Regions from separate parts of the Geobacillus sp. FSL K6-0789 genome, predicted to be linked through region 1. Evidence: predicted binding sites of a transcription regulator. Region 1 holds the regulator's gene; the other holds the start of a gene.
The links. Region 1 encodes Rex, which represses fermentation and respiration genes when NADH is low (regulators of the CRP and FNR family bind a similar motif). Its sites were predicted from a motif close to TTGTGAAATATTTCACAA; they were not measured.

Region 1 (3,181 bases):
AAGCGTTCATGAAACGATTTGGAACGTCTCAACCATCGCGTTGGCGGCGCTGGCCGCTTTTGATTTCGGCACCGCCTTTCGCTTGTTCTTCACACCGAGACAATAAAACCCTCCCCATTGGGGGAGGGTTTTTGCCTGGCGCCGTATGAACCGTCCTCTTGATGCTGCCCTCAATATGGATCGCCGCTTCCTTCCTCCGCCGCTAATTGCGCCTTTCGATAGCCGATTTTGGCAACCCAGATGCTCCCCTCATACAAAAGCGTCAGTGGAATCATGACGATCACTTGCGACAACACATCCGGCGGCGTAATGGCGGCCGCTAAAATAAGCAGCGCCAAATACGCATACTTGCGGATGCGAACAAGAAGCTGCGGCGTAATAAGCCCTAAGCGGGTGAAAAACAGGACAACAATCGGCAGCTGAAACACGATGCCAAACGGCAGCACGAGCTGCAGCAAAAACTGAAAATATTCATTAATGCCGATCATCTGTTGAATGCCGAGCCGTTCCGCCAGCTGATTCATAAACCGGACGACAAATGGAAACAAGACGAAATACGCAAAACCAACCCCGGCTAAAAATAGAATGATCGATGCTGGAATGTAGCTGAGCGTTGCTTTCCGCTCTTTTTCATACAGCCCCGGACTGACAAACGCCCAAATTTGATACAACAGCACCGGAGCAGTCAGTACAGCGGCGATGACAAAGGCAAACTGAAAATACACTTTAATCGGATCGGTGAGGCGGAACGCGTTCATCGTCAGCTGTTTCGCTTCCGCAGTGTGCTGCAAATACACAATGACGTCATCGACAAAAAAGAAGCTGGCTACAAGCGCCGCAACGAAAAAGAGAAGCACGATGATCAGCCGTTTCCGCAGCTCTCCGAGGTGTTCATACACGGACATTTCTTTGTCATTCATCGTTTCCCCATCCTGCCTTGTCATCGGTCGGTTTTCGTTTCTTCGTCATCAGCGAGCCCTTTTGTGGCGTCTTTAAACTCGCGAAGCGACTGGCCGAACGACCGCCCCAACTCCGGCAGCTTTTTCGTGCCAAACAGCAACAAAATGACAAGAACGAGCAACAAATATTTCATGTGTTGTTCTCTCCTTTTTACGATGGCGATGGATAGTTTTTCAAAAAATAGACGAGCGACTGCAGCTCAATGGCTAAATCGATATGATGGACACGAATATGGTTCGGCACGTTCAACCGCGCCGGAGTAAAGTTTAAAATGCCTTTAATTCCTTGCGCGACAAGGCGGTCGGTCAGCGCTTGAGCCGCGGCGGCCGGCACGGTTAAAATCGCGATCGGAATGTCGCCGCGAAGCCGCTCCTCCAGCTCATCGAGATGATAGACCGGCACCCCGCCGACTGTCGTTCCGACCTTCCGTTCATCGACATCAAACGCCATGACAATTTTCGTGTTGTTATTTTTCGAAAAGTTGTAGTTTAAAAAGGCGGTGCCTAAATTGCCGACGCCAAACAAGGCGACTTCGGTCACCTCATCCTCTTCAAGCGTCTGGCGGAAAAACGACAACAAATAATTGACATTATACCCGTATCCCTTTTTGCCAAGCGCGCCAAAATACGAAAAGTCGCGGCGAATTGTCGCCGGATCGACTTTCACCGCCTCGCTCAGCTCGGCGGAGGACACGCGCTGCTTCCCTGAGGCATGTAAATTTTTCAAAAACCGATAGTATAACGGCAGACGCTTGGCAGTCGCCTGCGGGATTTTCGGTTGTTCGTTGCTCATCGTTTCATCCCCCAGCTAATCGGTTTTCCGTCGATAATGGCCGGACTTCCCGCCCGTTTTTTCGACCAAATACGTTGGACCGATCGTCATTCCTTTATCGAGCGATTTGCACATGTCGTACACAGTCAATGCGCATACCGAAGCCGCCGTCAGCGCTTCCATCTCCACTCCTGTGCTCCCTTTCGTTTTGACCGTCACGGTAATCACAAGTTTATACGCTTCCGCCTCTTTTTCCCAAGCAAAGGCAATATCGACGCCTTTTAACATAAGCGGATGGCACATCGGAATAAGATCGGCCGTTTTTTTCGCCGCCATGACCCCGGCCACCTGGGCTACCGCCAGCACATCACCTTTCTCAATGGCATTGTTCGTCATCTTTTCGTAAATCTCTTCATTGACGGTGACGCTCGTTCTCGCCACCGCTATCCTGATCGTATCTTCCTTGTTCGTAATGTCGACCATTTTCGCCCGGCCTTGTTCATTGAAATGCGTAAACGATGACAAGACAATCTCCTCCATTTATCACTATACACCATTTTTCGTTATCTGTCTTTGACCGTTTTCGCGACTTACGTTAAACTATTCGCGAGGTGACGGACATGATCATTTTGCAAGTGAATGGAATCACGAAATATTTTGGCGCTGACCTTATTTTATCGAATATAAAACTAGAAATACAGTCCCGCGCCCGCATTGCTCTTGTCGGCCGCAACGGCGCAGGCAAATCGACGCTGCTGAAGATCATCGCCGGCGAACTTTCTTCCGACAGCGGTGAAATCATCAAGCCAAGCCATATCAAAATCGGCTATTTGGCGCAAAACAGCGGGCTCGACTCGTCACGCTCCATTTGGGACGAGATGCTGGACGTATTCGCGCCGCTCCGGGCGATCGAAGCGCAGCTAGCAGAGCTCGGCGCCCAGCTTGGCGACCCGGATCTGCTCGCCGATCCGTCCCGCTACGAAAAAACGCTTCAAGCGTATGACAACTTGCAAGAGCAATACAAAGAACAAGGGGGCTATCAGTATGAAGCCGACATCCGCTCTGTTTTGCACGGGCTGCAATTTTCGTCATACGATTACCAAACAACGCCCGTTTCCTCGCTAAGCGGCGGACAGCGGACGCGGCTCGCCCTTGGAAAACTGCTGTTGGCCAAGCCGGACTTGCTTATTTTAGACGAGCCGACGAACCATTTGGACCTCGATACGCTCACATGGCTCGAGCAATATTTACAGGCATACCCCGGCGCCGTTCTGCTCGTTTCCCATGACCGCTACTTTTTGGACAAAGTCGTCACCGAAGTGTACGAGCTGTCCAACGCGACGCTTAAGCGGTATAGCGGCAATTACAGCCGCTATTTGGAGCTTCGGGCCGAGCAATACGAACAAGAGCTAAAACGATACGAAAAGCAACAGGAGGAAATCGCCCGCCT
Region 2 (3,181 bases), 270 kb from region 1:
ATCATCGATGCAAGGAATGTCGCTTGGGCAAATGACGACGTATGTCGCCATTTCCTGGCTGGCGCGAGCGTTTTATTTTAACAACCTTGACCGCGAAATCGCGATGGAAATCCGCGATGGAAAAATAGCGACGGAACTCATCCGTCCGTACAGCTATTTAGGGATGAAAGCGGTGCAAGGGCTTGGCGAAGGGCTGTTCCGATTGTTCTTCCTATCGTTGCCGGGGTTGCTGGTTGTATCGCTCTTTTTGCCGCTCGAGTTTCCGGAACACGCCAAAACATGGCTGTCTTTCGGCTTGTCGCTTCTATTCAGCTTTATCATCTTTTCGGAGCTGAACTTGCTTGCGGGAGTCGTGACATTTTTTACGTTCCGAAATGAAGGGCTGCTGAGGGCGAAACGGTTTATTATTGATCTATTTTCCGGTCTGATTTTGCCGTTGTCGTTTTACCCGGATTGGGCGCAACAGCTCATGGCGTATATGCCGTTTCAAGCCATCAGCTACATTCCAAGCATGATCATCACAGAAAGTTTTCAAGGAGCTGCTGTCCGTGATGGCCTGCTTCTGCAGGCGGCATGGTCCGTGCTGTTATGGTTTCCGATTGTGCTGTTATGGCGGGTGGCGAAAAAACGGCTCGTTGTGCAAGGGGGGTAGACTTTGTTTTACGTATCGGTTTTTTTTCAATATATGGCCCAGTACATGAAGACAAAATGGCAATACCGCGCGGATTTGCTGATTGAATGGTTGTCCGACTTCATGGCGCAGGCGGTCAACTTGGTGTTCTTGCTCGTCGTGTTTGGCCATACGACGCTGCTTCACGGTTGGTCGCGCGATGAGATGTTGTTTATTTACGGCTTTTTCCTTGTGCCGTACGCCGTATTTGGCGCCTTTTTTAATCTATGGGATTTCAACGAGCGCTACATTGTTCAGGGAGAAATGGATCGCGTGTTGACGCGCCCGGTTCACAGCCTGTTCCAGATCATTTTGGAGCGGATGGAGCTCGAATCGTTGCTTGGCGCTGTGCCCGGGCTGATCATTATGCTGTATGCCGGCAGCCGCTTGTCTCTTTCATTTCATTGGTATGATGTCTTCGTGTTTATTTTGCTTGTGATTGGCGGTGCATTGATTTACGCCGGCATTTTCATTTCACTGGCGACGATCAGTTTTTTTGCCGACGCCCGCACATCCATCATGCCGATGATGTACAACATCAGCAGCTACGGCCGCTATCCGGTCGATATTTATCACCGCGTCATCCGCTATATATTAACGTGGGTGCTGCCGTTTGCCTTTGTCGGCGTTTATCCAGCTTCGTATTTTCTCCATAAGCAGGAATGGTATGGTTATGCGTTTTTGACCCCGGTTGTCGGCATGTTGTTTTTCATCATCGCCGTGATGCTCTGGAACGCCGGGGTCAGGAGGTACCGCGGGACGGGGAGCTGAGTGCTCCCGTTGTTTGCCGCGGCGTCTGTCATGAAATGGACAAACAATAGTCAAACAATCGCCACAATCGCGCATGCATTGCGGTGCGCCTTTCGCGTAAAATATTTATATGAAAGTGTTCGCATTATATTGAGGGAGGATGAATGCAATGAAAAACAACGGTGGAGCCCGAGTAGTGGTCATCGGCGCCGGGTTTGTCGGCGCCAGTTATGTGTTTGCCTTAATGAATCAAGGGATTGCCGATGAGATCGTGCTCATCGATGCGAATGAAAGCAAGGCCATAGGCGATGCGATGGACTTCAACCATGGGAAAGTATTTGCGCCGAAGCCGGTTGACATTTGGCACGGCGATTACGATGATTGCCGCGATGCCGATTTGGTTGTCATTTGCGCCGGCGCCAACCAAAAACCGGGCGAGACGCGACTTGATCTTGTGGACAAAAACATTGCCATTTTCCGCTCGATCGTTGAGTCGGTCATGGCATCCGGATTTCAAGGACTGTTTCTCGTCGCCACCAATCCGGTCGACATTTTAACGTACGCGACGTGGAAATTCAGCGGCCTGCCGCATGAGCGGGTGATCGGTTCGGGGACGATTTTAGATACGGCGCGGTTCCGCTTTTTGTTGGGCGAGTATTTCTCTGTCGCTCCGCAAAATGTTCATGCCTATATTATTGGGGAACACGGCGACACTGAACTCCCGGTCTGGAGCCAGGCTTATATCGGCGTCATGCCGATCCGCAAGCTGGTCGAGTCCAAAGGGGAAGAAGCGCAAAAAGATCTCGAGCGCATTTTTGTCAATGTGCGCGATGCCGCCTACCAAATTATTGAGAAAAAAGGAGCGACGTACTACGGGATTGCGATGGGGCTTGCCCGCGTGACGCGCGCCATTTTGCATAACGAAAACGCTATTTTGACCGTATCAGCCTACCTCGATGGCCTATATGGGGAGCGCGACGTCTACATCGGCGTGCCGGCTGTCATTAACCGCAATGGCATCCGCGAGGTGATCGAAATTGAATTGAATGATGACGAAAAAAATCGATTCCATCATAGCGCAGCTACATTAAAAAGCGTGCTAGCCCGTGCTTTTACGCGATGAGGCAACAAACGAAAAGTTGTGCCGACAGTCTTTCTCGTCCAAACAGGGGGATGTATGGCTCTGAGGGCGACACGCTGTTCCGATTGGGAAGGCGGCTTATTCCCGCATAATTGTCCGTTTCACGGTGTATATATGAACTACGGACAATTTGTGGAGGGAAGCGAATGGATTACGCATTCCTCGGAGTGGTGACCGCCGTGTTGCTCGGCAGCATCACTTCGCTTTGGACAGCGAGCGTACAAGCAACGCACCGCCTCTCCCTTGACAGTTTATGGGTGCTCGTTCAATGGTATGGGACGATGCTGCTAGGGTTTGCGATGATTTATATGATTTTGCAAGCCAACGGCCATCATGTATTTACTCCGTCACCAAGCAGTGCAGCAGGAAACCGCCTGTCTATGCTGGAAGACAGTCTATATTTAAGCGGCATGACCCTCCTGTCGGTCGGATACGGAGACGTCACCCCGGTCGGCATCGGGCGGTGGATCGCCATCGCCGAGGCGCTGCTTGGCTACATTATGCCTGCTGTTATCGTCACGCGCACGGTATTTGACTCGGATCGCCGTTGACAGTTGCAATTTTCCTCTGTCTTCGTTACGCTAAAAGAAGACATTAAGGAGACGGAGGGAACGCTATGA

Region 2: a site for Rex is predicted at 1,549-1,566, ahead of NSQ51_RS02690 (L-lactate dehydrogenase). Genes of this name have one in related genera too.

The regions. Positions count from the first base shown of each region.
Region 1 is NZ_CP151966.1:256,456-259,636, reverse strand. It holds gene NSQ51_RS01440 (YdiK family protein) at 1-106, shown strand, start outside; gene tatC (twin-arginine translocase subunit TatC) at 171-920, opposite strand; gene tatA (twin-arginine translocase TatA/TatE family subunit) at 941-1,093, opposite strand; gene NSQ51_RS01425 (redox-sensing transcriptional repressor Rex) at 1,111-1,752, opposite strand; gene moaC (cyclic pyranopterin monophosphate synthase MoaC) at 1,768-2,256, opposite strand; gene NSQ51_RS01415 (ABC-F family ATP-binding cassette domain-containing protein) at 2,352-3,181, shown strand, end outside.
Region 2 is NZ_CP151966.1:525,471-528,651, forward strand. It holds gene NSQ51_RS02680 (ABC-2 family transporter protein) at 1-652, shown strand, start outside; gene NSQ51_RS02685 (ABC-2 family transporter protein) at 656-1,441, shown strand; gene NSQ51_RS02690 (L-lactate dehydrogenase) at 1,590-2,543, shown strand; gene NSQ51_RS02695 (potassium channel family protein) at 2,708-3,112, shown strand; gene bcp (thioredoxin-dependent thiol peroxidase) at 3,178-3,181, shown strand, end outside.